DNA from 4 places in the Bacillus sp. DX3.1 genome. Region 3 is predicted to be linked to each of the others. Evidence: riboswitches for the same ligand, from Rfam matches in the RefSeq annotation. Region 3 holds a riboswitch; each other region holds the start of a gene.
The links. A riboswitch is a leader RNA that binds a small molecule or an ion and turns the genes downstream of it on or off. The one in region 3 is predicted to bind S-adenosylmethionine.
Positions count from the first base shown of each region.

Region 1: another riboswitch for S-adenosylmethionine. It lies ahead of QRE67_RS25530 (bifunctional O-acetylhomoserine aminocarboxypropyltransferase/cysteine synthase); the one in region 3 lies ahead of QRE67_RS01970 (methionine ABC transporter ATP-binding protein).
Region 2: another riboswitch for S-adenosylmethionine. It lies ahead of QRE67_RS23395 (methionine ABC transporter ATP-binding protein); the one in region 3 lies ahead of QRE67_RS01970 (methionine ABC transporter ATP-binding protein).
Region 4: another riboswitch for S-adenosylmethionine. It lies ahead of QRE67_RS14215 (MetQ/NlpA family ABC transporter substrate-binding protein); the one in region 3 lies ahead of QRE67_RS01970 (methionine ABC transporter ATP-binding protein).

Region 1 is NZ_CP128153.1:5,092,611-5,094,816, reverse strand. Features, by position in the region: gene QRE67_RS25535 (chloride channel protein) at 1-179, opposite strand, end outside; SAM riboswitch class I at 641-744, shown strand; gene QRE67_RS25530 (bifunctional O-acetylhomoserine aminocarboxypropyltransferase/cysteine synthase) at 920-2,206, shown strand, end outside; gene metA (homoserine O-acetyltransferase MetA) at 2,202-2,206, shown strand, end outside.
Region 2 is NZ_CP128153.1:4,641,716-4,643,921, reverse strand. Features, by position in the region: gene QRE67_RS23410 (toprim domain-containing protein) at 1-99, shown strand, start outside; gene QRE67_RS23405 (thioredoxin family protein) at 103-411, shown strand; gene QRE67_RS23400 (hypothetical protein) at 565-909, shown strand; SAM riboswitch class I at 1,035-1,142, shown strand; gene QRE67_RS23395 (methionine ABC transporter ATP-binding protein) at 1,423-2,206, shown strand, end outside.
Region 3 is NZ_CP128153.1:382,572-384,777, forward strand. Features, by position in the region: gene QRE67_RS01965 (cysteine hydrolase family protein) at 1-547, opposite strand, end outside; SAM riboswitch class I at 1,105-1,208, shown strand; gene QRE67_RS01970 (methionine ABC transporter ATP-binding protein) at 1,328-2,206, shown strand, end outside.
Region 4 is NZ_CP128153.1:2,888,604-2,890,809, reverse strand. Features, by position in the region: gene QRE67_RS14220 (YdcF family protein) at 244-879, shown strand; SAM riboswitch class I at 976-1,066, shown strand; gene QRE67_RS14215 (MetQ/NlpA family ABC transporter substrate-binding protein) at 1,125-1,943, shown strand; gene QRE67_RS14210 (acyl-CoA dehydrogenase family protein) at 1,957-2,206, shown strand, end outside.

The DNA.
Region 1 (2,206 bases), 470 kb from region 3:
ATTGTTACACAAATTGTGTAATAAGGTGGTAATGTAAATTCTTTGGGTAAATATTCCCAAATGAAGTGAATTCCAGCATTGGTGACAACTAAAAATAACCAGACTGTAGCACCAACTATAGAACCTAGAAACATACCATATATGATGAGTAAGTAGTGCATACCTCTCCTAATGGCCATTCTTTATGCCTCCTTTATGTTATATTCTATTATGAAAAAGTTAGAGATTATGATACGAAAATAATTGGATAACTAATTCAATATGCATATTATCTTTGTAAGAGAATTACTTATTCAAAATATATTATAAAAATCAGCATTATTATTTTATGAAGCCCTGAAACATTCGTAATTGTAATCGTGTTTTTGTATATATTTTGACAACATTTGTATAAAGTGTAGCATTGTTAAATATATTATGTTGATAGTTACTATGATTAGATATAACTCTTTAATTTTACATAGTAAGTAAGGTTTTTAAAAGGTATTCTTTTTCTTTAGATAGAGCCATTTTCTTTGGTTTTTTAAATTTAAATTTTAGGAATAAATAATTAAACTGTTAATAAAATCTTTTGGAAAAATTCAGAAAAAAATAATTGACAGTAGGAAAATATTGCTATAAAATCAACGGTAATTGAATAGTCTTATCAAGAAAAGGTGGAGGGACAGGCCCTATGAAACCTTGGCAACAGCCGATTAGCGGAATTGTGCCAAATCCTGCAGGTAGTACCCTGACAGATAAGAAAGATAAAATCAGAGCGTGTTTTCAAACTGCTTCTTTCTTGTTCGGGAAAGAAGCAGTTTTTTTATTTTCATAAAGTGAAACTATTATCAATAGATTGAGGATGAATACTCAATCTATTGATGGAAGGCGTTAATTCTTGACTCTTAGAGTGAGAGAGAAGAAAGGAGATTAAAAAATGGGAGAATCATGGGGAAAAGGAACAATTTGTGTGCAAGGTGGCTATACACCAAAGAATGGTGAACCTCGCGTCCTGCCGCTATATCAAAGCACGACGTACAAATATGATACGTCGGATGATTTAGCCGCGCTCTTTAATTTAGAGGCAGAGGGCTATATTTATACGCGTATTGGTAATCCGACACTGGCAGCATTTGAACAGAAGCTAACAGAGTTAGAGGGCGGTGTTGGAGCTGTTGCAACAGCATCTGGTCAAGCTGCAATTATGCTTGCAGTTTTAAATATTTGTGGCAGTGGTGACCACCTGCTCTGTTCTTCAACAGTTTATGGGGGAACAGTTAATTTATTTGGAGTAAGTCTACGTAAGCTTGGAATTGATGTGACATTCTTTAATTCGAACCAGACTGCTGATGAAATTGTGGCGCTCGCAAATGATAAAACAAAATTAATTTATGCTGAGTCACTTGGAAATCCAGCGATGAATGTTATAAATTTTGAAGAGTTTGCAGCGGCAGCAAAAGAGCTGGAAATACCGTTTATCGTCGATAATACATTGGCAACGCCATATTTGTGCCAAGCGTTTGAACATGGGGCGAATATTGTTGTTCATTCTACAACGAAATATATCGATGGTCATGCAAGCTCATTAGGCGGAATTGTTATTGATGGTGGAAATTTTGATTGGACAAATGGAAAGTTCCCAGAGCTTGTGGAACCAGACCCAAGCTATCACGGTGTCAGTTATGTACAAAAATTTGGGCAGGCGGCATATATTGTAAAAGCTCGTGTGCAATTATTAAGAGACTATGGAAACTGTATGAGCCCGTTCAATGCGTATATGAGCAATATCGGTTTAGAAACATTGCATTTACGAATGGAGCGTCATAGTGAAAATGCGCTCGCAGTGGCGCAGTGGCTTGCTAATCATGAACGAATTGAATGGGTGAATTATCCAGGACTGAAAAGTAATGAGAATTATTCACGAGCACAAAAATATTTGCCAAAAGGTGCAAGTGGGGTGTTAACGTTTGGCGTTAAAGGTGGTTTACAGGCTGCCAAAGATTTCATTGCAAACGTTAAATTGGCAACCTTAGTGACGCACGTAGCAGATGCAAGAACATGTGTCATTCATCCAGCAAGTACAACGCACAGACAATTAACAGAAGAAGAGCGGCGTTTAGCTGGTGTTACATCTGATTTAGTCCGTTTATCGGTCGGTATAGAAGATGCATCTGATATTATTGCAGATTTACAAGAAGCATTAGTTGGAGGCAAAACACATGCC
Region 2 (2,206 bases), 920 kb from region 3:
GATCGTTCGTATCGTGAAGTAGCGACTGCTCCTTCTAATCATTTAGCGAACGTATTATGGGGCGCTGACATTGACGTTTACACAGAATATTTACGGTAAGGAATGATAGAAGTGATTGACTGGACAGGTGATGAAGCTGTAGCTCTAATAGCAGACCAAGAAAGAACAGTGTTGTATGTGTATACACCAATGTGTGGAACATGCCAATTAGCAAAAAAGATGTTAACAGTTGTAGAAGCTGCCATATCTGATTTGAAAATTGGAATGCTAGATTTAAATTATGCTCCATATTTGGCACGGGAATATGCAATAGAAAGTGTACCTTGCTTACTTGTATTTGAACAGGGGATACTGATAAAGAAAATATATGCGTTTCATTCGGTTGAATATTTATATACAGAATTACAATAGGCGGCAATAATATTGCCGCCTCGACATATTTCTGGGGAAATATAACTAGAGAAGTGGAAGTTATCCAATATTTGTCGAGAAAAAGTAACAGGATTGCTTTTGATCAGGGTGGAATGGTATTAGGTAGAAAGTGATGTGAAGGATGTGATTGGAATGAAATTATATTCGTTGCTTCAATCATTTGTAACATATGCTAATGCCCAGTATCATCTGGAGCCCCTGCTTCGACAAGGTGAAAAAACAATTAGTTTTACGCTTCATGATGAATGTTATTCGCTCCAAATTTCAAGAGAATACATACAAGTCTTGAAAGGGGCAATGGGAACAGAACAGGTCGTTTGTTTTTATGAAGAAGACTTACGACGGTTAGTGACTGGAAACGTAAGATTACAAACGCTGTTGCACAGCGGACGTGTTCAATATAATGGAACGTATCGCACAATGTTATTATTAGAATCCGTATTTCATATATGTAAGCCATTACGAGTAGGTGCTTAATATTCAGAAGTTTCATTTTTTCCAAAAATTCCTGTTGACATACAATTCGTATATTGATACAATTCATTTCATAAAATAAAGACAATTTCATAAATTACAAATCAGACGAAATTTGAATCTGATTTCTCTTATCAAGAGAGGTGGAGGGACTGAGCCCGATGAAACCCGGCAACCGTCAACTTATGTTGAAATGGTGCCAATTCCTGCAAAGCGAATGCTTTGAAAGATGAGAGGAAAGGATAATGGTATATATACATGTAAACCTTTCTGCTCATTCTAAAAGCAGAAAGGTTTTTTTGTTGTCTGAATGAGGAGGACATTCGGTAACAGAGAAAGCTTTTCAGAGACAGAAAGCCGCTTACGCTTTGTAAGGAATCCAGCTTTAGCAGCTAGAATGTTCGGTGGCTGCGCTTCTTCCTACGAGGCAAAAAGCGCCTCTACGTCAGAAGCTCCATCCCCCTCACATTCTGAACGAGTTGCTTACGCTTTTTAAACAAAAAGGGGTGAAACAACATGATTTTATTGGAGAACGTAAAGAAAATATATAAATCAAAAAGTGGTGATGTAACTGCTGTAGATGACGCCAATTTAAAAATAGAAAAAGGTGAAATTTTTGGTGTTATCGGATATAGTGGTGCCGGAAAAAGTTCTTTAATTCGATTGTTTAATCAATTAGAGAAACCAACTTCGGGTCAAATTACAATAGCTGACCGTGTTATTTCTGCTATTACAGGGAATGAGCTTCGAAAGGCTAGACAAGAAATCGGAATGATTTTTCAACACTTTAACTTACTTTGGTCACGGACTGTGCGCGAAAATATTGCTTTTCCACTTGAAATTGCAGGAGTGGAAAAAGAGAAGCGTAAAAAGCGTGTTGATGAGTTAATTGGTCTTGTCGGATTAGAAGGCAGGGAAGATGCTTATCCATCTCAATTAAGTGGTGGTCAAAAGCAGCGCGTGGGTATTGCCAGAGCATTAGCGAATGATCCAAAAGTACTGCTATGTGATGAAGCAACATCTGCACTTGATCCAGAAACAACAGATCAAATTCTAGACTTATTATTAGATATTAATAAACGCCTTGGCTTAACAATCGTATTGATTACACATGAAATGCATGTCATTCGAAAAATTTGTCATCGCGTTGCGGTAATGGAAAAAGGAAAAATTGTTGAAAGCGGTAGTGTACTTGAGGTATTCCGTGATCCAAAGCAAGAAATTACAAAGCGATTTGTAAAGCAATTAACGGATTCGGAAGACACAAATGAAACAATTGAAAGCTTATTGGACAAATATC
Region 3 (2,206 bases):
TTTCAAGATTCAAAAATTCTTCTGTACTCATAACATCCGCATATACGTCATTTAAACTTGCCAAAATTGTATTGTGAATATACACAGCAGGAATCGTTGCATTTTTAAATATAAGATCTTTTGTTGCACACGCATCATGTACAACAGTACAACTAAAGCCAAAATCAAACGCAGCCCTTACTGTGGCATCAATACACATGTGAGTCATCATACCGCATATAATGACCTTTTCAATGTCAATTTGTTGCAATTGCTCCAGTAATGTTGTTTCTCGAAAACTATTTGGATAGTGTTTTAGAATGACTGTTTCATCTCGTAAAGGACGAACATTCTCATGAATATGGACACCTTCTGTATTAGGAAGGAAAAATGTAGCACTTTCTTTTGTAGATACATGCTGGATATGGAAAATTGGTTGATTTGTTTCTCGAAAATATTGAAGAAGTTGACTTGCATATTCGCTAGCTTCTACTGCACTACGTAGTTCCATCTTTCCGTTTGGAAAATAGTCGTTTTGAATATCGACGAGTAAAAGGGCTGTTTTCATATGTTCTATCGTCCTCCGTTTTCATTTTATCCCGCTATTCGTGGGCAGTAAGCCCCCCATCTCAAGATTCTGAGAAATGCAAAGAAGATAGATGGGGGATAACTGCCTGTAAAAGCCCTACTGATCAAAGTTTCACTTTATGTTATTCCATTAGAGACTAGTATTTTCCTTTTGGAAAGAGAAGTATATAAATACAAATTAAAAAAACGACATAAAACCCTTCTTTTTAGGTGGGAGAGAGCATCTGGCCATGCATAGAAGCGGTCAGATCCTCTTCCTGCCCAAACATATTGAAAACAAAGAGAGAAAACGAGTGCAGGTCACCTTTTGTTATCCATAGCCGCGGCTTATATGTTGAAAAATAAAAATGGATTTATATAGTAAGAAGAAATTTACGTAAAATGAAAATCTACTGCTGAGTAATGAAAATGTAACGTATTTTTCATTCGAACATCTTGATAAAAGAATAAATAACGTATTTTTCAAATATTTTTGTTGACTCTTTCTTTTCGGAGTTTTATAATAAATCTTAATTAAACGACAATTAAATCGATACACTCTTATCCAGAGAGGTGGAGGGACTGGCCCTTTGATACCTCAGCAACGGATTTTTTGAATACCGTGCTAATTCCAGCAAGCTAATAAGCTTGGAAGATGAGAAGATGTGAATGAGTATATAAGTGCTCTTCTTCTTATTTGTATTATGGATAAGAAGAAGAGCACTTTTTATTTTGCCTCAAGAACTGCTTCAAGTTGTTACAACACATGGGAGGGAAGAACATGATTTCATTTGAGAGCGTAAGTAAAGTGTATGAGTCAGGAGGTCAATCGGTTCATGCAGTAGACGATGTAACATTAACAGTGGAAAAGGGTGAGATTTTCGGCATTATTGGTTTTAGCGGTGCTGGGAAAAGTACACTGTTACGCTTAGTAAATATGCTAGAACGCCCAACATCGGGAACGATTTTAATTGATGAAAAAGATATCACGTCATTATCAACAAAAGAGCTACGTCAGCTAAGACAGCGAATCGGGATGATTTTCCAAGGTTTTAATTTATTCAAATCTAGAACAGTGTATGGAAATATTGCTTATCCACTGAGGTTAGCGAAGTTGTCAAAGAAAGAAATAAAAGAGCGCGTAAATGAGCTATTGAAGTTTGTCGGATTAGAAGATAAAGCTGACTACTATCCAGAACAATTATCAGGTGGACAGAAACAACGTGTAGGGATTGCAAGAGCACTTGCAACATCACCAGATATTCTCATTTGCGATGAAGCAACATCTGCTTTGGATCCAGAAACGACAACAGAAATTTTGAATCTATTAAAGAAGGTAAATCGAGAATATAATGTAACGATTCTTCTTATTACACACGAGATGCAGGTTGTGAAAGAAATTTGTCACCGCGTGGCCGTTATGGAAAAAGGGAAAGTAATTGAAGAAGGAATACTGTTCGATGTGTTTACAAAACCAAAAACAAAAATAACAAAAAACTTCGTGCGTTCTATTATTAACGATCACTTACCAGAAAGTGTCCTTGCTAAAATTCAAAATGGTGGATTGATCTATCGTTTAACATTTACTGGTGAGGCGACGGGACAGCCGGTGTTATCTTATATCGCGAAAAATTATAATGTTGATGTAAATGTACTCTAT
Region 4 (2,206 bases), 2.5 Mb from region 3:
TACTTTTGTTTCATCATTCCCTTCTGTGAAAAAATTCGTTACAATGGACTTGTATGGAAATTTAGTTTGCAATAATAATATATGAACCACAAACAAAAATGAATTGACAATCCTCTATTGGAATGAAAACCCTTTAAAATATGAATGATTAGGAAAATACCTTCTTTCAAATAAACTCAAATATAATGATTTAAAATATATTGTTTTTTTAGAAGTATGGATGATGCACGGAGGCTATTATAAATGAAACCAAATAAGAAAAGTAAAAAAAGAAGAGTCATACAAGTATTCTTGCTTATGATTTGCTCTATGATTCTATTTATAAGTTATGCAGCTTATGATATTTGGAGTTCTCGATTTAAAACAGATGAGGTGGATACAGATGCTGCCATCGTACTCGGAGCAGCTTCTTGGAACGGGAAACCATCTCCTGTATTTCGAGAAAGAATTAATCACGCTATTTCTTTATACAATAGCGGAAGTATTAAAAAAATTATTTTTACAGGTGGTACGAAGTTTGAAGCAGAGCAAGAAGAAGCCCGCACTGCTAAAGCGTATGCATTAAAGCATAACGTGAAGGATGAAGATATTTTAATTGAAACGCAGTCGCGTTTTACAGAAGATAACTTGAAGAATGCTCAGCAGGTTGGAATTGATAATGGATTACATACGTATACAATTGTGAGTGATCCTCTTCATATGAAACGTGCGATGAGAATTGCCAAGCATATTGGTATGGATGCTTATGCATCTCCGACTCCGACGTCAGCATATAAAACATTAGATACGGAAATTCCGTTTTTCTTTAAAGAATTGTGTTCTTATATTGGTTATGTTACATCGTTGCCAATACGTTCTCTGAAAGAGATAATTAAGTAAAAAAAGATTCCTAAATTAATAGGAATCTTTTTTTTGTTAAAAGCATTGTAATTTCATCGGAATAGTGTAACAATAGGAAACATAATCCAATATATAATCTTATCGAGAGAAGTGGAGGGAACGGCCCAACGAAGCTTCAGCAACCCTAAATGTAAATAGAAGGTGCTAATTCCGCAGTAGATAAGAGGGGAAAGATACTTATAACCTCTTATATGAGAGGGTGTTTTTATTTAGGAGGAGAAAAGATGAAGCGTTTATTTTTTACACTTGTAAGTATTGTATGCAGTTTATTTGTCATCACTGGTTGCACACAATCATCTGCGACGGATCAAAAGGAGATTCGTTTAGGTTTTACTCCAGGTCCTTATAGTGATCAAGTGAAAAAGGCAGTGCAGCCTTATTTAGAGAAAAAGGGGTATAAAATAAAAATTGTAGAATTTAATTCACCAAACGAAACAAATCCTGCATTAACGAATAAAGATATTGATGCAAATATTTTTCAAAGCACCGCTTTTATGGAATCTTATGCAAAAGAAAATGATGCGAAAATCACGAGTGTACTTCAAGTTCCTTCCGCGCCACAAGGTGTATATTCTGAAAAGCATAAATCGCTAGATGACTTAAAAGATGGTATGAAAATTGGGGTACCAAATGATCCAGTTAATTTAGAACGTGCACTTCGTATTTTGGAAGGCATTGGTTGGGTGAAATTGAAGGGAAATGTAAATATTTTAACGATTTCTGAAAAAGATGTGACGTATAAAAAGAAAGATTTTAAACTAGTACCACTTGAATCACCTCAAATTCCAAGAGCGATGAAAGATTTAGACTATGGCATTATTAACGGAAATCTTGTCATTTCATCTGGACATAAATTAAAAGAATCACTTGAATTAGAAAAAACACCTGCACAACATCGAATCATCGTTACGGTTCGTAATGAAGACAAAGATAAAACTTTTGTAAAAGATTTAATCGATGCATATCATTCACCTGAATTTAAAAAGATGATTCAAACAGAGGAACAATTTGAAGGCTTTGTCTTACCGGATTACTTAAAATAAAGGAGATAGTGATATGACACTCTCATTTGTAGAAACGGAAGAACAACTTCTCATAATAGAGAAGATAAAAGAACTCATCCCAAAATTTGCGGAAAGGGAACATCAATTAAGCGAATTGGGATCTTTTCCGTTTGAAAATATAAAAAATTTAAAAGATATAGGATATACAACATTAACACTTCCGAAAGATTTTGGAGGGCAAGCAATCTCATTGTATGATTTTGTCTTGTTTCAAGAGAAAATCGCTGAGGGAGATGGAGCGA